DNA from 4 places in the Streptomyces sp. NPDC051740 genome. Region 2 is predicted to be linked to each of the others. Evidence: riboswitches for the same ligand, from Rfam matches in the RefSeq annotation. Region 2 holds a riboswitch; each other region holds the start of a gene.

Region 1 (5,407 bases), on a different contig from region 2:
GGTGCCGTACACGATCCTGGTGTACCCGCTGATCTTCACCTTCCTGCCCCGGCTGTGGTCGGTGTCGCACAAGCACGGCTACGTCACGACGTCCGACTTCGTGCGCGGCCGGTTCGGCTCGAAGGGGCTGTCGCTGGCCGTCGCGGTCACCGGCATCCTGGCCACGATGCCGTACATCGCGCTCCAGCTGGTCGGCATCCAGGCCGTGCTGGACGTGATGGGTGTCGGCGGCGGCGAGGACACCAACTGGTTCGTCAAGGACCTGCCGCTGCTGATCGCCTTCGGCGTGCTGGCGGCGTACACGTACTCGTCGGGTCTGCGGGCCCCCGCGCTGATCGCGTTCGTCAAGGACACGCTGATCTACATCGTGATCGCGGTGGCGATCATCTACATCCCGATCAAGCTGGGCGGCTTCGACGAGATCTTCGCCAAGGCGAGCGAGGCGTACGGCCAGACCAACCCGGCCACGGGCGCGCCACGCGGTGCGCTGGTGCCGGGCGAGGCGGGCCAGTGGACGTACGCCACGCTGGCGCTCGGCTCGGCGCTCGCGCTGTTCATGTACCCGCACTCGATCACGGCGACGCTGTCCTCGCGCAGCCGTGAGGTGATCCGCCGCAACACCACGATCCTTCCGCTGTACTCCCTGATGCTGGGCCTGCTGGCGCTGCTCGGCTTCATGGCGATCGCGGCCGGGGTCAAGGTCGACAACGGCCAGCTGGCGATCCCGCAGCTGTTCGAGAACATGTTCCCGGACTGGTTCGCGGGCGTGGCCTTCGCGGCCATCGGCATCGGCGCGCTGGTACCGGCGGCGATCATGTCGATCGCGGCGGCGAACCTGTTCACCCGCAACATCTACAAGGACTTCATCAAGCCGGACGCGACGCCGAAGCAGGAGACCCAGGTCTCCAAGATCGTGTCCCTGCTGGTGAAGGTGGGCGCGCTGGTCTTCGTCCTGACCATGGACAAGACGGTCGCGATCAACTTCCAGCTCCTCGGCGGCATCTGGATCCTGCAGACCTTCCCGGCGCTGGTGGGCGGCCTGTTCACCCGCTGGTTCCACCGCTGGGCGCTGATCGGCGGCTGGGCGGTCGGCATGGTCTACGGCACGGCCGCCGCGTACGGGGTGGCCTCGCCGACGCAGAAGCACTTCGGCGGGTCGTCCAAGGAGATCCCGGGCATCGGGGAGATCGGCTACATCGGCCTCACCGCGTTCGTGCTCAACGTCCTGGTCACGGTCGTCCTGACCTTCGTCCTGAGGGCCGTCAAGGCTCCCGAGGGCATCGACGAGACCAAGCCGCAGGACTACACGGCGGACGCGGGCGACCCCGGCGTCCAGGTGGAGCTTCCGCCGGCCACGGCGGGCAGCAGCCACTGACGCCGGTGACGTACGACGACGGGCCGCCGGAGAAATCCGGCGGCCCGTCGTCGTACCCGTCCGGCAGACTCCCCCCATGGACATCGTCATCCGGCCGGTGGAACCCGGCGAGCACGAGGAACTCGGTGAGATCACCGCGCAGGCCTATCTGCTGGACGGGCTGCTCGACTTCGGGGAGAGCGACGCGTACCTCGGTGAGCTGCGGAACGTGGGGAAACGGGCGGCCGCCGCCGAGGTGCTGGTCGCCGTGGCGAACGGGTCGGTGCTGGGCGGGGTGACCTTCGTGCCGGGCCCCGGTCCGATGGCCGACATAGCGGGGCCGGGCGAGGCGGAGATCCGGATGCTGGCGGTCGCCCGCGCGGGCCGGGGACGGGGTGCCGGGGAGGCCCTGGTGCGTGCCTGCGTGGACCGGGCGCGGGCCGTCGAGGGGTGCGGACGGGTCGTGCTGTCGACCCAGCGCACCATGCGTGCCGCCCACCGCGTCTACGAACGGCTCGGTTTCACCCGCACCCCGGAACGCGACTGGAACCCGCTGCCGGAGCTGGACGACATCATGCTCCTCACCTATGAGTTGACACTCTGAGACCAGCGCGACACAAGATATGGGGTTGCTGGCGGCACCCGACACAAGATGTATGCTCATGCTCGCTGTCGTCGCAGGGGAATCCGGTGTGAATCCGGAACTGTCCCGCAACGGTGTACCCATGCCCGCGTACGCGTGTGCACGGGCGTCAGTCCGAGGACCTGCCGACAGTGCGCCCGGCCGTCCGGTCCGGGTGCCCTGACGTCCGGGCCTCGCGGAATGGGCCGGTGGACGCGACGCCGCGTGCGCTCGTGTACTGCCCCCTGCGCTCTTCGAGGCCCCCGTGCCGAGCGAGGGAGAGCCCCACGTGACCATCGCGCCAGCCGATCCGGCTTCAGCGATCGACGTGCCCGAGGAGAGCGGCGGCCCCGGTGCCGCGCTGCTGCGGACCCTGACCGAGCTGACCGCCGACCTGCCCGACGCCGACCCCGGCCGGGTCGCCGCCGCCGCGCTGCGCGGCCGGTCCGCTTCCGCCGACGAGGCGGAGCTGCGGGAGCTGGCCACCGAGGCGGCGGCCGGGCTCATCTCCGAGGACCCGGCCTACTCCCGGCTCGCCGCCCGGCTGCTGACCATCGGCATCCGCGCCGAGGCCGCCTCGCAGGGCGTCACCTCGTTCACCGGGTCCGTCGCGACCGGGCACCGCGAGGGCCTGATCTCCGACCGGACCGCCGCGTTCGTCCGGCTGCACGCCGCCCGTCTGGACGCGCTGATCGACACCGGGGCCGACGACCGCTTCGGCTACTTCGGCCTGCGCACCCTGCACAGCCGCTACCTGCTGCGGCATCCGGTCACCCGCAAGGTCGTCGAGACGCCCCAGCACTTCCTGCTGCGGGTCGCCACCGGACTCGCCGAGGACGACGGCGCCCGCTCCGTGGACGAGGTCGCCGCGCTGTACGGGCTGATGAGCCGCCTGGACTACCTGCCCTCCTCCCCCACGCTGTTCAACTCCGGCACGCGCCACCCGCAGATGTCGTCCTGCTACCTCCTCGACTCCCCCAAGGACGAGCTGGACTCCATCTACGACCGCTACCACCAGGTCGCCCGCCTCTCGAAGCACGCCGGCGGCATCGGCCTGTCCTACTCCCGCATCCGCGCCCGGGGTTCGCTGATCCGCGGCACCAACGGGCACTCCAACGGCATCGTCCCGTTCCTGAAGACGCTGGACGCCTCGGTCGCCGCCGTGAACCAGGGCGGCCGGCGCAAGGGCGCGGCGGCGGTCTACCTGGAGACCTGGCACTCCGACATCGAGGAGTTCCTGGAGCTGCGCGACAACACCGGCGAGGACGCCCGCCGTACGCACAATCTGAACCTCGCGCACTGGGTGCCGGACGAGTTCATGCGCCGGGTGAACGCCGACGCGCCCTGGTCGCTGTTCTCCCCGGCGGACGTGCCCGAACTGGTCGACCTGTGGGGCGAGGAGTTCGACGCGGCGTACCGGGCCGCCGAGGCGAAGGGCCTGGCGAGGAAGACCCTCCCGGCCCGCGAGCTGTACGGCCGCATGATGCGCACCCTCGCGCAGACCGGCAACGGCTGGATGACCTTCAAGGACGCGGCCAACCGGACGGCGAACCAGACCGCCGAGCCGGGCCACGTCATCCATTCCTCGAACCTCTGCACGGAGATCCTGGAAGTCACCGACGACGGGGAGACGGCGGTCTGCAACCTGGGATCGGTCAACCTCGGCGCCTTCGTGGACCGGGGGGACATCGACTGGGAGCGCCTCGACGAGACGGTGCGCACCGCTGTGACGTTCCTCGACCGGGTCGTCGACATCAACTTCTATCCGACCGGGCAGGCGAGCCGCTCCAACGCCAGGTGGCGTCCCGTCGGTCTCGGCGCCATGGGCCTCCAGGACGTCTTCTTCAAGCTGCGGCTGCCCTTCGACTCCCCCGAGGCGAAGGCGCTGTCCACGAGGATCGCCGAGCGGATCATGCTCGCCGCGTACGAGACCTCCGCCGACCTCGCCGAACGCAGCGGCCCGCTCCCGGCGTGGGAGAAGACCCGTACCGCCCGGGGCGTGCTGCACCCCGACCACTACGACGCCGAGCTCTCCTGGCCGGAACGCTGGGCGGCGCTGCGGACGCGGATCGCGGCCACCGGGATGCGCAACTCGCTGCTCCTGGCGATCGCGCCCACCGCCACCATCGCGTCGATCGCGGGCGTGTACGAGTGCATCGAGCCGCAGGTCTCCAACCTGTTCAAGCGCGAGACGCTGTCCGGGGAGTTCCTCCAGGTCAACTCGTACCTGGTGGACGACTTGAAGCGGCTCGGCGTGTGGGACGCGCGGACCCGTGAGGCACTGCGCGAAGCCAACGGCTCCGTGCAGGACTTCGCGTGGATCCCCGAGGACGTGCGACGGCTGTACCGCACGGCGTGGGAGATCCCGCAGCGCGGTCTGATCGACATGGCCGCCGCCCGCACCCCGTTCCTGGACCAGGCGCAGTCGCTGAACCTGTTCCTGGAGACGCCCACCATCGGCAAGCTCTCCTCGATGTACGCGTACGCCTGGAAGCAGGGCCTGAAGACCACGTACTACCTGCGCTCCCGCCCGGCGACCCGGATCGCCCGCGCGGCGCGCGCCACCACTCCCGTCCCGCAGGCGGCCGACCCCGAGGCCGTCGCCTGCTCCCTGGAAAACCCCGAGTCCTGCGAGGCCTGCCAGTGATGACCACCAAGAACCTGCTCGACCCCGGCTTCGAGCTGACTCTCCGCCCCATGCGCTACCCCGACTTCTACGAGCGCTACCGGGACGCCATCAAGAACACCTGGCACGTGGAGGAGGTCGACCTCCACTCGGACGTCGCCGACCTGGCGAAGCTCAGCCCGGAGGAACAGCACCTGATCGGACGGCTGGTCGCGTTCTTCGCGACGGGCGACTCGATCGTGGCGAACAACCTGGTGCTGACGCTCTACAAGCACATCAACTCCCCGGAGGCGCGGCTGTACCTGTCGCGGCAGCTCTTCGAGGAGGCGGTGCACGTCCAGTTCTATCTGACGCTCCTCGACACCTATCTGCCCGACCCGGACGACCGGGCGGCGGCCTTCGCGGCCGTGGAGAACATCCCGTCCATCCGGGAGAAGGCGGAGTTCTGCTTCAGGTGGATGGACTCGGTGGAGCGGATCGACCGGCTGGAGACACAGGCCGACCGCCGCCGCTTCCTGCTGAACCTCATCTGCTTCGCCGCGTGCATCGAGGGCCTGTTCTTCTACGGCGCCTTCGCCTACGTCTACTGGTTCCGCGGCCGGGGTCTGCTGCACGGCCTCGCCACCGGCACCAACTGGGTGTTCCGGGACGAGACGATGCACATGTCCTTCGCCTTCGACGTGGTCGACACCGTGCGCAAGGAGGAGCCGGAACTGTTCGACGAGCAGTTGGGCCGGCAGGTCACCGACATGCTGCGCGAGGCGGTCGAGGCGGAGCTGCAGTTCGCGCGGGACCTGTGCGGGGA
Region 2 (5,407 bases):
GTACCGCCACAGGGCGCCCGGCCCGGCCACCATGTTGAACAGCGGATTCGTCGACGTGATCGCCGGATTAGGCACGGCGAAGACGCTCAGGTGAACCGGAAGGAGGAACACGGCCCCGACACCCCGACCGGCGCGGTCACCATCGCGGTCGGCAGGCAGGCCGACAAGCCCGCCCACACCGTCCACTCCACCCGGCCCCCGTTGTGTTTTCTGCGGTCCCGCAACGGGGCCGCTGGCCTCCGGGCCCGGCATGATTGTGTCCTCCTGTCGAACGGATGACCTGGGGGGTGGTGTCACCGGGCCCGGGAGGTGCCGTCGGAGACGCTGATCAGAGGTCCGGCCACCGCCCGGTCCGGCGCAACGCCGGGCAGTTCGCGGGCGGCAGGTCTGCATAACGTGGATGCGCGAGCACGACACCCGAGCCGAGGCCGGCACCGCCAACACCCCCCGCGCTCCGACCGCTGCCCGGCCAGTATCAGCGGGGCGAGCGAGCGAAGGGCGGGCCCGTGACGGAATGTTCACGAACAGCAGGAACAGCCGGGCGGGCCGCCGTGCCCGTCGGCCTCCGCAGCCACGGCCGGGGCCGGGGCCGATCAGAGCGGTGGAGGACGCGAGGGTACCGGCGGTCAGGGCGACGATCGCCTCGATGACGTTGTAGGTGATCGTGACCGAGCGCACGAGCTGACCGTACGACGGACTTGATAGTCTCCATGGGCCAGTCGAGCCACACCCGAGGCCAGGGAATCCGGTGCGAATCCGGAACTGACGCGCAGCGGTGAGGGGGACGGGCGGGGCACGACGCCACTGGGAGACCGGGAAGGCGCTCCGGCCGGACGAACCCGAGTCCGAAGACCTGCTGGCACCTTCGCGCCCCGGCGCGGAGGGACGTCCGTAGGCCAGGCTCCGCGTACGAGCCCCGACCCCGGAGGCATGCCCGTGCTCCGTACCCCCGCCCTTCTCCGCACCGCGGCGCTCCTCCTCGCGTCCGCCCTGCCGCTCACCGCCTGCGGCTCCTCCGGCGACGATGACGCGAAGCCCGAGGAGACCTCCGTCGCCGGCTACCCGGTGACGTTGGACAACTGCGGTGACGAGGTCACCCTGAAGTCGGTGCCGAAGCGGGCCGTCTCCCTCAATCAGGGCACCACGGAGATTCTGCTCTCCCTGGGACTCGCCGACCGCATGGCCGGTACGGCGACCTGGACCGACCCGGTGATGAAGGGGCTGGAGAAGGCCAACGCGTCCGTGCCGCGTCTCGCCGACAACAACCCCTCCTTCGAGAAGGTCCTGGGCGCCGAACCCGACCTCGTCACCGCCTCGTTCGTCTCCACCCTCGGCAAGGGCGGGGTCGCCACCCGCGAGCAGTTCGAGGAGTTGGGCGTGCCCACGTACGTCTCGCCGTCCGATTGCTCCGAGGGCAAGGACAATGACAGCGGCGGTGACGGATCGCGCAGCGAACCGCTCACCCTCGACGCCGTCTACGGCGAGATACGCGACTTGGCCCGCGCGTTCGGCGTGGAGGAGCGCGGCGAGAAGCTCGTCGCCTCGCTGAAGAACCGGGTGAGCACGGCCACCGCCGGACTGCACGCATCCGACGTCTCCCTCATGTACTGGTTCGCCAACTCCCAGTCGCCCTACCTCGCCGGCTGCTGTGGCGCGCCCGGCGCCATCACCCGCGCCGTCGGTGCCGAGAACGCCTTCGCGGACACCCACGACGAATGGCCCCAGATCAACTGGGAGACCGTCGCCGACCGTGACCCCGACGTCATCGTGATCGGCGACCTGACCCGCAAGCAGCAGACCGCCGAGACCGCCGCGGCCAAGATACGCTTCCTGGAGACCAACCCCGCCACCCGCAATCTGGCCGCCGTGAGGAAGAAGCGGTACGTCCTGTTGAGCGGGCAGGCGATGAACCCGTCCATCCGCACCATCGAGGGCATCGAGAAGGTCGCGGCCGGTCTGCGCGGCTTCGGGCTCGCCGAGTGAGCGTCCGCACCCTGCTGCCGCCGGCCGGCGGACTGGCCGCGCTGCTCGCGTCGATCGCCGTGGCCGTGACGATCGGCCCCGCCGACATCTCCACCGGTGACGTCTGGGCGTCCGTCGCGGCCCATCTCGGCCTCGGCGAGAGCACGCCGGCACCGCTGCGGGACGGCATCGTATGGAACCTGCGCATGCCCCGCACCCTCCTCGCCGCCGTGTGCGGCGCCGGGCTCGCGGTGTGCGGGGCGGTGATGCAGTCGCTGCTGCGTAATCCGCTGGCCGATCCCTTCGTCCTCGGGGTGTCCTCAGGCGCTTCGACGGGTGCGGTCGCCGTGGTCGTGCTGGGGGTGGGCGGCGGGGTGGTGTCCCTGTCGGCGGGTGCCTTCCTCGGGGCGCTGCTCTCCTTCGCGCTTGTGCTGCTGCTCAGCCACACCCTCGGCGGCAGCACCGACCGGGTCGTCCTGTCCGGGGTCGCGGCCATGCAGCTGTTCTCGGCGCTGACCTCCTTCATCGTCCTCACCTCGGCGGACGCGGAGACCACCCGGGGCGTGCTGTTCTGGCTGCTCGGCTCGCTCACAGGCGCCGACTGGGGACAGGTGCTGCTCTGCACCGCCGTCCTGACGGTGGTCCTCGTCGTCTGCCTCGGGTACGCGAGCACGCTGGACGCCTTCGCGTTCGGTGACGAGGCCGCCGCCGGACTCGGGGTCCGGGTCGCCCGCACCCGCCTGGTCCTGCTCTGCGCCACCGCACTGCTCACCGCCGCGCTGGTCAGCTGTGCCGGTGCGATCGGCTTCGTCGGCCTGGTCCTCCCGCACGCCACCCGTGCCCTCACCGGCGCGGGCCACGTCCGCCTGCTGCCGGTCACGGCGCTGACCGGGGCCGTCTTCCTGGTGTGGGTGGACACCCTCGCCCGTACCGTCCTCGATCCCCAGGAGGTTCCCGTGGGCGTGGTGACGTCCCTCATCGGCGTACCGGCGTTCGTGGCCGTACTCCACCGCGGACGGAGAAGGACGTGACCGGCCTGGACGCGGACCGCGTCGTACGGCGCCTCGCCGACCGGCTCGTCGTCGACGGCGTCACCCTCACCCTGCGCCCCGGCGAGACCGTCGGCCTACTCGGCCCCAACGGCTCGGGAAAGTCCACGCTGTTGAGGCTGATGGCAGGGGTCCTCGCACCCACCGCCGGAGTCGTGACGCTGGACGGGCGCCCGCTCGCCGAGGTCGGCCGCCGCGCCACCGCCCGCCGGATCGCCACCGTCGAGCAGCACGCCCACACCCAGACCGAACTGACCGTCCGGGACGTCGTCGCCCTCGGCCGCATCCCGCACCGCCGCGCCTGGTCGCCGCCGACGGCGGCCGACGCGGAAGCCGTTGCCGAGGCTCTGCGGCGCACCGGACTGACCGACCGGGCCGACCAGTCCTGGCACACCCTCTCCGGTGGCGAACGCCAACGCGCCCAGATCGCCCGCGCCCTCGCCCAGGAACCCCGCGAACTCCTCCTCGACGAACCCACCAACCACCTCGACATCCAGCACCAGCTCGACCTGCTGGACCTCGTGGCGAGCCTGCCCGTCACCACGGTGATCGCCCTGCACGACCTCAACCTCGCCGCGATGTACTGCGACCGCCTGCTCGTCCTGCACGACGGCTGCACCGTCGCGGAGGGCACCCCGGCCGAGGTCCTCACTCCCGCTCTCATCGAACAGGTCTACGGCGTTCGCGCCGAGGTCACCCATGTCCCCGACCGCCCCGTGATCCGTTTCCTGCGGCCGGCGGTCCGGGATGGACATCCCCCGAAAAGGAAGGTGACGAGCGACGCCTCGACAGCGCCCTGAAGCAGCGGGCACGAAGCACACCACCGCCGAACCGGTCCCATGCCGCGCCGTCGTCTGCCGGGGCTGCCGCTGCGGAACCCCGAAAGTCGCCGGCGTGGACCACGAACGACAACTCGCGCGCCTGGCCGAGGAGGTACTCGTACGCGTCTCGGACCGCCTCGACGTGTGCGAACACGCCAACGTGATCGTCGTCCAGCCCTCCGCTGCCGCACGGGCTGCCGGCACTCGTCCGGTCCGGCTCGCTCTCCTCAACGAATTTGACGCCGCCGAGGACATCGCCGCCTGGGTACAGACTGCCGCGACCCGATGCGTACGCCGGTAAACGCCCCCGAGCGCGCTTCACCGCGGCTACGTGAAGGAGCAGGGGCCTGTCCCCCGTGGGAGCTACGCCCGGGTTGGCTCTGTGCGGTGACGACTGCGATCCGCGGTCTCCGTAGCGTTCCACCTGGGCCGCAGTGCTCGTGCCGGGCCGGTGGTGAAGAGATCCGACAAGTCCACATGATCATTTTGACTCTTGTTCCACGGAACATGAGGGGAGCAACCATGAAGCAGGTAGCCAAGAGGGTTCTCGTCGCAGCGGTGACCACTGCCGGCTTGACGTTCGCGATTCCGGCGGCCCCCGCCTCCGCGGCCAACGTGACTTCTTGCGGAGACCCCACCCTCCCCCCGCGGACCGACCTCGCATGGGTGGAAACGAGCACCGGCAATCGCATGTGTTTCGCCAACGCCGGCAGCTTGAGGGTGTCCTTCAACGACGTCAGACATTTCCACTCGGGCAACAACACCGTCAGGTTCAGTTACATCATCGAGGAGAACAACTACGCCACCGAGCGCACCTTGAGCAAATGGCAGGACTACACCATCGACTGGGGTCTCCACGCCCGCGTGTACAACGTGCTTATCTGTGGAGGTCCCGTGGAGTGCCCGGTTAAATAAGCCGGGGTCCGGCGAGAGTCGCCTCGGAGCTGTCCCGTAATCCCACGAGGCTGAGGAACATGCTGCGTCAGGGGCGGTGCCGATCAGCGACCGTGAATGCCGTCCGCCAGCCGTGCTGGTGCAACGGCTCTCCCACTTCGGTCTCCGTGACCACGGGCGGAGGATCTCACGCGGAAGCCGTCCGGGCGATCGAGATACGTTCCGCCAGAGGCCGCGGGCCCTGGAGCATGATCAAAGCGAGACGATTTCGCCGTGGCTGGTGGGACCACGGCGTCGGAACCCTCCTGGACAGCCCGGTTCACCGGGCTGGGCCCACGACGGCTCACGAAGCCCGTGACCGCGGACACGAAGGCCTGGCGGGACTCCGGTCCGGCCGAGCACTGCGGGGGTGTGACGGTCCTCGGCGACGGCGCCTGCATCAACGCCGGTCCGATCGTCCCGCGCCGCAAGCGCCCCGGACGGCCGCTGCTGAAGGGCGAGGAAGAGGACAACGCCGCCCAAGCCTCAGGACCTCACCAACTGGATCACTCGTCACCCCGGACGTCTACGAGCCGAGGAGGAACGACAACTCGACGACGTCCTCTCCCGCTGCCCCGAACTGGCCGCACTGCGCACCCACGTCCATACCCTCGTCCGCATGATCTGCGACCGCGCCGGCAC
Region 3 (5,407 bases), on a different contig from region 2:
CCCAGCGAACGCCACGTCGCCGCCCGGGTGGTGTGCCCGAGCCGGGCCGCCTGCGCCTCCCGGACGCGGCGCACCGAGTCCAGCAGCAGGAAGCTCATCCGGTACGTCACCAGCGCCACGTCCACGAGCGGCGCCGGAACCCCGGCCCGCACCAGACGCGGCAGCAGATCCGACATGGGCGTGGTGAAGGCGAACAGCAGCACGCCCAGCGAGGCCGCCGACGTGCGCAGCATCAACTCCCCGGCGCGCAGCGGCCCGTCCTCGGCCCAGGACACGAACCCGTCCGGCCCGCCCACCCGCACCAGCAGCGTCAGCGCCCCGGTGACGCAGAAGCCCAGCGGCACCCGGTACGCCCGCCACAGCCGCAGTCCCGGCACCCCCGCCGGGCCGAGCAGCACCACGAGCGCCGTCACCAGCACCAGGGCCGCGCCCGGCCACGGCGGCAGCGAGACGGCGAGCAGGGTGAGCCCCAGCCCCAGCACGGCCTTGTCCACGGGATGACGGCGGCGCCAGCGACTGCTGTGCGCCGCCGCGTCGATCGGCAGCACGTGCCGTCAGACCCGTCGTCGTTCGGAGACGGCCCCGTCACCGGCGTCCGCGTCCGTCCCGGCCCGCAGCCGTGCCAGCGCCCGCTCCTCCCCCTGCCGCCGCCCGCGCCGCAGCCCGAAGTAGTACGTGAGGACGCCCGTGCCGATCGCCGCCTGGAGGGCGAACAGCGCCGACTCGATCTCCCCGGACGGCGGTTCGTACAGCGGGGAGAACCACGGCTCGTAGTCCGGGTCGATCTCGGTGATCGCCGTCTCCGCCTCGGCGTCCGCGCCGGTGAACGGCTCCTCCTTGTGGTCGCCGAGCCCGAACACCAACGGGATCACGGAGAGCGCGGCCACCAGCACCAGCAGCAGCATGTTGATCTTCGCGTCGCGGCTCATCGGGCCACCGCCTCCGCCGGGTCGGACGACTTCGCCGTCCTCCGCCCGGCCGCCGACGTCACCAGCACGCCGAGCCGGGTCAGCTCCCCCTTGCTCGACTGCACCAGCATGCGCGTCACCAGCACGGTCAGCAGCCCCTCGCTCACCGCGAGCGGGATCTGCGTCACGGCGAAGATGGAGCCGAACTTGCCCAGCGCGCCCCGGAATCCGCTCCCCGGGTCGGGGAAGGCGAGCGCCAGCTGCACGCTCGTCACGCAGTACGTCGACAGGTCGGCGACGAACGCGCCGAAGAACACCGCCACCATCAGCGGCACGTCGTACCGGCGCAGCAGCCGGTAGACGCCGTACCCGGCCCAGGGGCCGACGATCGCCATCGAGAAGACGTTGGCGCCCAGTGTGGTCAGCCCCCCGTGGGCGAGCAGCAGCGCCTGGAACAGCAGGGTGATGGTGCCCAGTACCGCCATGACCGGCGGCCGGAACAGGATCGCGCCCAGACCCGTGCCGGTGGGGTGGGAGCAACTCCCGGTGACCGACGGCAGTTTCAGCGCGGACAGGACGAACGTGAACGCTCCCGACGCGCCGAGCAGCAGCGTGCTCTCGGGATGTTCCCTGACTTCACGGATGAGCGACCGGGCTCCGTGGACGACGAACGGCGCCGACGCGGCGCCCCAGGCGACCGCGTGCGCCGGTGGCAGAAAACCCTCGGCTATGTGCATGGCTCAGCAGACCCTCTCCAGCACCTCGTGGATGGTTGACGTGCCTTGGCCGGTCTCCTGGCTGACGGGTACCACCGCCCGTGCTCCGCCTTCCCGGGCCCTAGGGCCCAGTGGCCGTCCGTGAGGACTGGAGCCGGACTTCCCGATCACAGTGGCGAGGGCCGCACCGGTATCGCACCGATTTCCCGTCACCAAGGCGTGGTGACAGTAGTGCCCGTTCCGGTCCGGTGACAAGCGGTCACAGGGGGCGCGCGGACGGCGCCCGACGGCTCGCACCCCGGCGCACACCTGCGCACTTGACACGAGCGGCACCGTCCGTCGGGGCGGGGGAGTGGGGGGCCGCGGTCCTGGGCAGTACCTTACTGCAATTAATATGCAACAACGATTTCTGGGCAACAGGGATGTGAGGTTCGATGACGACCCGACGAATACGGGGTACCGCCGCCGCGGTCGCGATGGCCGGTGCGGTAGCCGCCTGCTCGGCGCCGGGCGACGGCGGCGCGGACGGCGGAGCGTCCGCCGAATCCGTCGTGATCGGGGTCCCGTCCGAACCGGACACGCTCAGCCCCCTGCTCGGCTACGGCAAGGACGGCAACTCCAAGATCTTCGACGGACTCCTCGCCCGCGACGCCGGCATGAAGCTGAAGCCGGCCCTGGCGAAGGCGCTCCCCGAGGTCACCGACGGCGGCCGCACCTACACGTACACCCTGCGCGACGGCGTGAAGTTCAGCGACGGCGAGCCGCTGACCGCCGACGACGTGGTCTTCACGTACGACACCGTGCTGGACGACAGGACCAACAACACCGCCAAGAGCGAACTGGACGCCGTCAAGGAGGTCCGGGCCGACGGCGACGACAAGGTCGTCTTCACCCTCGACTACCCCTACGCGGCCTTCGCCGCCCGCACGGTGCTGCCCGTCGTCCCCGAGCACATCGCGGGCGGGCAGGACCCCGACACCGGCTCCTTCAACACCGAACCGATCGGCACCGGACCGTACGTGCTCACCGGCTGGAGCAAGGGCGAAAAGCTCACCTTCAAGGCCAACCCGGACTACTGGGGCGGCGCCCCGAAGGTGAAAAAGCTCACCATGGCGATCATCGCCGACGACGACGTCCGCGCCACCCGGCTGCGCTCCGGTGACCTCGACGGCGCGACCCTCCCGCCCAACCTCGCCGCCACCTTCGGGAACGACGGCGGCAGGAAGACGTACCGGGCGACGTCGTACGACTTCCGCGCCGTCACCCTCCCCACCGGCGACCCCGTCACCGGCGACACCGCGATCCGCCGCGCCCTGGACCTCGCCGTGGACCGCGAGACCATGGTCGACAAGATCCTCGACGGCGCCGGCCGCCCCGCCTACGGCCCGCTGCCCGTCGACGACCCCTGGTTCGCCGAGGACGCCGAACGCTCCCAGGACCTCGACGAGGCCGGGAGCATCCTCGACGAGGCCGGCTGGAAGGCCGGCGAGGACGGCATCCGCGCCAAGGACGGCCGCGCCGCCCGCTTCACCCTCTCCTACCCCTCCGGCGACAAGGTCCGCCAGGACCACGCCCTGGCCTACGCCTCCGACGCCAGGAAGGCCGGCATCGACGTCAAGGTGGAGAGCGCCACCTGGGAGGTCATCGAACCCCGGATGAAGCACGACGCCGTCCTCGCCGGCTTCGGCAGCACCGGTGACCCCGACTTCGGCCTCTACACGCTGCTGCACTCCTCCCTCGCCGGCGACGGCTTCAACAACATGGCCCGGTACGACGACCCGGCCGTGGACGAGGCCCTCGACACCGGCCGCCGCAGCCAGGACCCCGAGGACCGCAAGGCCGCCTACGAAACCCTCCAGCGCGAACTGGTGAAGAACCCCGGCTACACCTTCCTCACCCACATCGACCACATGTACGTCCTCGCCGACCGCTGGAAGGACCTCACCACCCAGACCGAACCCCACGAACACGGCTTCGCCAGCGGCCCCTGGTGGAACGTCGAGGACTGGCAGCCCACGGCATGACCGCACTCCCCTGGGGAGAGATGACCCGGCTCACGGCACGGCGGTCCCTGTTCGCCGTGCCCGTGCTGCTGGTCGTCACCTTCGGCGTGTTCGCCGTCGCCGCCGCCTCCCCCTTCGACCCCGTCAAGGCGTACGCCGGCACCGCCGCGCTCGGCGCCGACCAGGAGACCCTGGACCGGCTGCGGGAGAACCTCGGCGTGGACCGGCCGTTCACCGCCCGCTGGTGGGACTGGCTGACCTCCGCGTCCGGCGGCGACCTCGGCCAGTCCACCGTGATGCGCCAGCCCGTGGCCGAGGTGATCGGCGAACGCCTGGTCTGGTCGGCCCTGTTGTGCGCCGTCGCGTTCGCCGTCGCCGTCCTGCTCGGCACCGTGCTCGGCGTCCTCGCCGCCCGCCGCCCCGGCTCGCTCCTCGACCGTACGGTCACCTCCCTCGCGTACGCCCTGGAGGCCGCCCCGGTCTTCTGGATCGCCCTGCTCGCCGTCTGGCTGTTCGCCCTCGAGCTGGACGTCCTCCCGGCCGGCGGCCTCACCGACACCGGCAGCGACCAGGTCACCCTCGGCCAGGTCACGAGCCACCTGATCCTGCCCGCAGGCGTCCTCGCCGTCTCCCAACTGCCCTGGTTCACGCTCTACGTCCGTCAGGGCGTCGGCGACGCCCTCGCGGAGGACCCCGTGCGCGGCGCTCGCGCCCGCGGCCTGAGCGAACGCACCGTCCTGCTCGGCCACGCCCTGCGCTCCGGACTGCTCCCCGTGCTCACCCTGATCGGCTCCCGCGTCCCCGAACTCATCACCGGCGCCCTGCTGGTGGAGACCGTGTTCAGCTGGCCGGGCATCGCCGCGGCCACCGTGGAGGCGGCCACCTCCGTCGACTTCCCGCTGCTGGCCGCGCTGACCACCCTCGCCACCGCCGCCGTCCTCGCCGGAAACCTCCTCGCCGACCTGCTCTACGGACTGATCGACCCGAGGGTGAAGCTGAATGAGATGTGACCTCCATGGACGTGACACCCACGGATGTGACCCCCATGGCTGCTGACACCACCGCCGTGACGAAGACGGTGTGGCGCGCGCACGGCACCGCCCGCCGCTCCACCCACACCCTCCGCCTGCGCGTCTCCGCGACCCTGGTCGCCGTGACGGTCCTCGCGGTGCTCCTCGTACCGCCGCTGGTCCGACTCGACCAGCAGGCCGTCGACCTCGCCGCCAAACTCCTGCCGCCGTCCTGGTCCCACCCCTTCGGCACCGACGACGTGGGCCGCGACCTGCTGCTGCGCTGCGTCTACGGGCTCAGGGTGTCGTTGCTGGTGGGCGTGGTGGCCGCCCTCACCGCCACCGTGATCGGCACCGCCGTCGGCGCCACCGCGGGCGCGCTCGGCGGCTGGGCCGACCGCGCGGTCATGCGCCTGGTCGACACCTTCTCCTCCGTACCGCACCTGCTGCTCGGCGTCTTCATCGTCGCCATGTTCCGGCCGGGCGTCTGGCCGGTGGTGATCTCCGTCGGCCTCACCCACTGGCTGTCCACCGCCCGGATCGTCCGCGCCGAGGTCCTCTCGCTGCGCTCCCGCCCCTACATCGACGCGGCCGTCTCCGGCGGCGCCTCCCGGTGGCGGGTCGTCGTACGGCACCTGCTGCCCGGTGTGCTGCCCCAGGCCGGCCTCGCCGCCGTCCTCATGGTGCCGCACGCCATGTGGCACGAGTCGGCCCTGTCCTTTCTCGGCCTCGGCCTGCCCACCCACACCGCCAGCCTCGGCACCCTCATC
Region 4 (5,407 bases), on a different contig from region 2:
GTCCCTGGGCGGCGCGGACCGCGAGCGGCAGCAGCGCGCCCGGGGTGTGCCGGGCCGCGGCGAGGGCGCGCAGGGTCGCCTCCCAGCTGAGCACCGGGGAGTCCAGGACGAGACCGGCGACGCGTGCGCGCACCTCGGAGCGGGCGGCGGCGCGCAGCGCCATGGTCGCGCCGGTGGACCAGCCGTACAGGACGACCCGCCGGGCACCGGAGTCCACGGCGTGGTGGAGCACCGCGTCGAGATCGCGCCACTCGGTCTCGCCGAGGTGGCTGAGGCCGTCCGGGGAGCGCGGCGCGCCGGGGTCGCCCCGGTGGGCGGGGGCGAGTACCGGGAAACGGTGGCGGTGCAGGAACTCCATGAGGTTCATGGTGTGTTCCCGGGTGGTGCCGAGGCCGTGGACGGCGATCACCCAGGTGTCCCGGGCTCCCGGGACGAACCATGCGGGCAGGGGGCCGAGTTCGCCGGGGATGTCGAGGTCGGTGTGGTCCAGGCCGAGGGCGCCGCCCGGGTCTCCGACGTACAGGTTCGGGGTGAGCCGGGCGCGGTCGCCGGGCTCCGGAGTGCCGTACGTGACGCGTTCGAGACGGCGTACGACGGTGTCGGCGGAGTCCGGGGCGTCGGGCAGTACGGGGCCGACGACCGCGTGGAAGCCGGCACCGGTGAGACCGTGGCGTCCGGGGCGGAGTGTGGCGAGGTCCCTGGTGAGGGTGATCCGGCCGGCGGCGGTGGCGTGGACGGTGAGTCCGGGTTCGGTGGGCAGGGGGCCGCCGGGGGGCATTCTGAGCGCGGCGTCGCTGGCGAGCCGGCCGGCGGCCACCGCGGTGGCGGCGGCCCCTATCACGGCGGTGACGGCTGCGGCCGTCGCTCTGGCAGTGCGCACGTTCTCCAGTGTCATGTCGGGACGGGTACCCGGCCAGCGGGCGCCGCACAGCCGGGCTGTGCCCGTGTCTTTTCCGTCCGTGGGGTGCCGTCGTCGTGGGGGTGGGGTTTTTCGCCCCCGCCGCCCCTTCCCGTCCCGTCCCGTCCCCGGGGGCTGTGCCCCCGGACCCCCCTTGTCCTCAAACGCCGGACGGGCTGGAAGTACTGGAAGTACCGGACGGACTGGAAGTACCGGACGGGCTTGATTGCCCGTAGTCCCGCAGGCGGTCCCCCACCTCCGTCAGTTGCTCCGGGGTGAGCAGGTGGGGGGACAGGTCCGGGAGTGAGGACGCGGTCAGCCAGAGGCGGCACATCCATTCCAGTTGGGCCGTGCGGTCGTAGGCCTGGGTGAGGGTCGTGCCGTGGGTGACGGTGCCGTGGTTCTGGAGGAGGCAGCCGGTGCGGCCGTCCAGGGCGCGGAGCATGTTCTCGGCCAGTTCGTCCGTGCCGTACGTCGCGTAGCGGGCGACCCGGACGGGTCCGCCGAGTGCCGCCGCCATGTAGTGGATCAGCGGCAGCTCGTCGACGAGCGTGGAGACGGCCGTGGCGTGCACGGCGTGCGTGTGCACGACGGCGCGCGCGCCGGTGGTGCGGTAGACGGCCAGGTGCATGGGCAGCTCGCTGGTGGGGACGAGCGTGCCGAGGACCTGCCGGCCGGTGAGGTCGACGCCGGTCACGTCGTCCGGCGTCAGCCGGTCGTACGGCACTCCCGACGGTGTGACGAGGACGGTCTCGCCGACCCGTACCGAGACGTTGCCCGAGGTGCCGACGACGAGTCCGTCGGCGACGGTCCGGCGCGCGGCCCCGACAAGTTCCGCCCAGGCGCGCGCCTCCTCCTCGCGCACGTCCCGGGTGCCTCCTGCTTCCCGTCCGTCCCCTGGCTGCTCAGTCATGCCGTGATCCTGCCAGGCGGCCATCCGGCGGAGGGTCCACCCCCTCTTACGGTCACCACGATGCCCGTTCCAGTTCATCTTCCGTTCACCCTGGTTACCTACGTTCGACCAGCCAATGACCTCGAACGATTGCCTGGGTAAATGGAAAACTTCTCGCTGATCCTCGCGATTGTGGTGGTAACCGCACTCGCGTTCGATTTCACGAACGGTTTCCACGACACCGCGAACGCGATGGCAACGACCATTTCGACCGGTGCTCTCAAACCCAAGGTCGCGGTGGCCATGTCCGCCGTGCTGAACCTTGTGGGCGCTTTTCTCTCGGTGGAGGTCGCCAACACGATCTCCAAAGGACTCGTCGACGAGTCCGGCATCCGTCCCGAGGTCATCTTCGCCGCGTTGGTCGGCGCGATCCTCTGGAACCTCCTGACCTGGCTGGTCGGTCTGCCGTCCAGCTCCTCGCACGCCCTCATGGGCGGTCTGATCGGCGCCGCCGTCGCCTCCGCCGGTCTCGGCGCGGTCCACGGCGACGTCCTCGTCACCAAGGTCCTGCTCCCCGCGATCGCCGCCCCGCTGGTGGCCGGCATTGCCGCCATGTTCGCCACCCGGCTGACCTACCGCCTGGGCCGCAAGGCCGACGGCAAGGCCTCCGAGAAGGGCTACCGCGCCGGACAGATCGCCTCCGCCGGCCTGGTCTCCCTGGCCCACGGCACCAACGACGCCCAGAAGACGATGGGCATCATCACCCTCGCCCTGGTCGCCGGCGGCGCCGTCGCCCCCGACTCCGACCCGCCGCTGTGGGTCATCCTCTCCGCGGGCATCGCCATCGCGATGGGCACCTACCTCGGCGGCTGGCGCATCATCCGCACCATGGGCAAGGGCCTGACCGACCTCCAGCCGCAGCAGGGCTTCGCCGCCCAGACCAGTGCCGCGACGGTCATCCTGGCCTCCTCGCACCTCGGTTTCTCCCTCTCCACCACGCATTCCGTTTCCGGTTCCGTGATGGGCGCGGGCCTGGGCCGCAAGGGCGGTGTCGTCCGCTGGTCGACGGCCACCCGGATGTTCGTCGCCTGGGGCCTGACGCTGCCGGCGGCGGCCCTGGTCGCGGCGCTCGCCGAGTGGGTCTGCGGCTTCGGCGACTGGGGCACCGCCCTCGTGGCCGTCTTCCTGGTCGCCTCCAGCGCCGCCATCTGGAAGATCTCCCGGCGCGAGGTCGTCGACCACACCAACGTCAACGACCACGACGAGGCGCCGGACGAGGAGCCGCCCGGCGTGGTGACGCAGGCGATGGCCGCGGTCACCCCGCCCCCGGCGGGCACCGTGACCGACGACCTCTCGGCCACCATCCCGGCGCCGGTCCCCACCGACCCCGCGGCCCCGGCGGCCCCGTCGGCCGCGACCACCGTCTGACCGCGACCCGGTACGAAGGAAGAAGAGCACCATGAAGATCGACTGGGCGGCCCTCGGTTCCGTCTTCGGCGTCAGCCTCGTGGTCACCGTGGCCCTGGTGGGCCTGTTCACCCTCGGCATCAACGGCCTGTCCCGCCGCGAGCGGGCCGCCGCCCAGGGCCAGTCCGCGGCCCTGGCGGTCACCGGCGCCTACGCCTGCTTCGCGGCGTGCACGGCGGCGGTGGGGTACGGCATCTACCTGATCATGGCCTGATCCACAGGCCGCACACGTGAGCGGGCGGGGGGGGGGGGGGGGGGGGGGGGGGGGGGCGGGGGGCGGCCGGCGGGGGGGGGGCGGGGGGCCCCGGCGGGGGGGCCCCCCCCCCCCCCCCCCCCCGCCGCCGGCCCCCCCCCCCCCCCGCCCCCCCCGCCCCCCCCCCCCCCCCCCCCCCCCCCCCCCCCCCCCCCCCCCCCCCCCCCCCCCCCCCCCCCCCCCCCCCCCCCCCGCTCGTACGGGTGCGCACCTCCGCGCCCCCGCTCGCGGGTTCACCCACCGGAACCCCTCTGTGGGCCTCAGCACACTTCAGCCTCGCAGGTCAACGGCAAGTTGACGGCCCTTCCGGGGCCGTGGTGGACTGCCTCAGCCACTACGGCGGCAGGAGAGGAAGCCGGTGCGATTCCGGCGCGGTCCCGCCACTGTCACCGGGGTGAACACCCCGGGAGCCAGGAACTCTCACCGCCGGTCTCGTCGAACCAGGGCGTGGACACCCTGAGTGAGGACATAACGCCATGCGCGGCTGCCTGCCGAGGTCGATCAGCGACACACCGCCCCGCCCCGGGGCCACTCCCGCCGGATCCTTCACCGGCTGATCCCATGGGTGCCGATCGCGTGTTCGCGTACGGCGCCGCCGCCGGCCTCCTCGGCGACCTGCTGTTCGGCGATCCCCGCCGAGGGCATCCGGTCGCCGCTTTCGGGCGGGCCGCGGCTGCCGTGGAACGAGTGCTGTGGCGGGACGACCGGGGCCGGGGCGCGGTGCACACCGCCGTGTGCGTCGGCGGGACCGTCGCGCTGGGCGCCCTCGCCTCCCGCCGCGTACGCTCCTCCCCCGCCGCCTCCGCCGCCCTGACCGGTGTCGCCACCTGGGCCGTCGTCGGCGGGACCTCGCTGGCCCGGGAGGCCCGCGCCATCGGGCGGGCGCTGGAGGCCGGGGACGTCGAGGCGGCGCGGGCGCGGCTGCCGCACCTGTGCGGCCGGGACCCGCAGGCCCTGGACGCCGACGGGATCGCCCGCGCGGTGGTCGAGTCCGTCGCCGAGAACACCTCCGACGCCGTGGTGGGCGCGCTGGTGTGGGGTGCCGTCGCCGGGGTGCCGGGCCTGCTCGGCTTCCGGGCCGTCAACACGCTGGACGCGATGGTCGGCCACAAGTCGCCCCGTTACCGCCGCTACGGCTGGGCCTCCGCCCGCCTCGACGACGTCGCCGGCTGGCCGGGAGCGCGGCTGACCGCCGTCCTCGCCGCGCTCGCGGGACCGGACCCGCGCGGGGCCGTACGGGCGTGGCGCGCGGACGCCGCCGAGCACCCGAGCCCCAACGCCGGGCCCGTCGAGGCGTCCTTCGCGGGCGCGCTCGGCGTACGGCTCGGCGGCACCCTCTCCTACGGCGGGCGGGTCGAGCACCGGCCCGTGCTCAACGGCGGCGGGCGTGCCGTCGCCGTGGCCGACATCGACCGGGCGGTACGGCTCTCGCGGCGGGTCGGCTGGCTCGCACTGGGGGTCGGTGCCGCCGCGCGGAGCGTCATGAAGGGACGTGCATCGTGAGCGGTGGGGGGCTGCTGGTCGCCGGGACCACCTCGGACGCCGGCAAGAGCGTGGTGACCGCCGGGATCTGCCGGTGGCTGGTGCGGCAGGGAGTGAAGGTCGCGCCGTTCAAGGCGCAGAACATGTCGCTGAACTCGTTCGTGACCCGGGAGGGCGCCGAGATCGGGCGGGCGCAGGCCATGCAGGCCCAGGCCTGCCGCGTCGAGCCGACCGCGCTGATGAACCCGGTGCTGCTCAAGCCGGGCGGTGAGCGGTCCAGCCAGGTGGTGCTGCTGGGCAGGGCCGTCGGTGAGATGAGCGCCCGCGGGTACCACGGAGGGCGGCAGCAGCGGCTCCTCGGCACGGTGCTGGACTGTCTGGAGCAGTTGCGGGGCACGTATGACGCGGTGATCTG

What was found. Region 2 has a riboswitch for cobalamin ahead of ACIA6T_RS32120 (ABC transporter substrate-binding protein). Riboswitches for the same ligand answer to the same signal wherever they lie in the genome.
Region 1: it holds a riboswitch for cobalamin, as region 2 does, so the genes downstream of both, ACIA6T_RS15860 (ribonucleoside-diphosphate reductase subunit alpha) here and ACIA6T_RS32120 (ABC transporter substrate-binding protein) in region 2, are expected to answer to the same signal.
Region 3: it holds a riboswitch for cobalamin, as region 2 does, so the genes downstream of both, ACIA6T_RS08720 (energy-coupling factor ABC transporter permease) here and ACIA6T_RS32120 (ABC transporter substrate-binding protein) in region 2, are expected to answer to the same signal.
Region 4: it holds a riboswitch for cobalamin, as region 2 does, so the genes downstream of both, ACIA6T_RS25035 (cobalamin biosynthesis protein) here and ACIA6T_RS32120 (ABC transporter substrate-binding protein) in region 2, are expected to answer to the same signal.

The regions. Positions count from the first base shown of each region.
Region 1 covers NZ_JBITCL010000008.1:133,088-138,494, reverse strand. The annotation lists gene mctP (monocarboxylate uptake permease MctP) at 1-1,375, shown strand, start outside; gene ACIA6T_RS15865 (GNAT family N-acetyltransferase) at 1,452-1,958, shown strand; cobalamin riboswitch at 1,974-2,142, shown strand; gene ACIA6T_RS15860 (ribonucleoside-diphosphate reductase subunit alpha) at 2,266-4,623, shown strand; gene ACIA6T_RS15855 (ribonucleotide-diphosphate reductase subunit beta) at 4,623-5,407, shown strand, end outside.
Region 2 covers NZ_JBITCL010000029.1:19,891-25,297, reverse strand. The annotation lists partial or broken gene ACIA6T_RS32130 (TSUP family transporter) at 1-191, opposite strand, end outside; partial or broken gene ACIA6T_RS32125 (cation transporter) at 583-672, opposite strand; cobalamin riboswitch at 700-876, shown strand; gene ACIA6T_RS32120 (ABC transporter substrate-binding protein) at 931-1,983, shown strand; gene ACIA6T_RS32115 (FecCD family ABC transporter permease) at 1,980-2,993, shown strand; gene ACIA6T_RS32110 (ABC transporter ATP-binding protein) at 2,990-3,811, shown strand; partial or broken gene ACIA6T_RS32105 ((2Fe-2S) ferredoxin domain-containing protein) at 3,840-4,103, shown strand; gene ACIA6T_RS32100 (beta/gamma crystallin domain-containing protein) at 4,355-4,747, shown strand; partial or broken gene ACIA6T_RS32095 (transposase) at 5,247-5,407, shown strand, end outside.
Region 3 covers NZ_JBITCL010000004.1:150,052-155,458, forward strand. The annotation lists gene cbiQ (cobalt ECF transporter T component CbiQ) at 1-548, opposite strand, end outside; gene ACIA6T_RS08715 (energy-coupling factor ABC transporter substrate-binding protein) at 555-929, opposite strand; gene ACIA6T_RS08720 (energy-coupling factor ABC transporter permease) at 926-1,645, opposite strand; cobalamin riboswitch at 1,675-1,856, opposite strand; gene ACIA6T_RS08725 (ABC transporter substrate-binding protein) at 2,059-3,648, shown strand; gene ACIA6T_RS08730 (ABC transporter permease) at 3,669-4,637, shown strand; gene ACIA6T_RS08735 (ABC transporter permease) at 4,673-5,407, shown strand, end outside.
Region 4 covers NZ_JBITCL010000016.1:59,270-64,676, forward strand. The annotation lists gene ACIA6T_RS25015 (alpha/beta hydrolase) at 1-880, opposite strand, end outside; gene ACIA6T_RS25020 (class II aldolase/adducin family protein) at 1,059-1,811, opposite strand; gene ACIA6T_RS25025 (anion permease) at 1,953-3,218, shown strand; gene ACIA6T_RS25030 (hypothetical protein) at 3,250-3,471, shown strand; cobalamin riboswitch at 3,812-3,950, shown strand; gene ACIA6T_RS25035 (cobalamin biosynthesis protein) at 4,072-5,013, shown strand; gene ACIA6T_RS25040 (cobyric acid synthase) at 5,010-5,407, shown strand, end outside.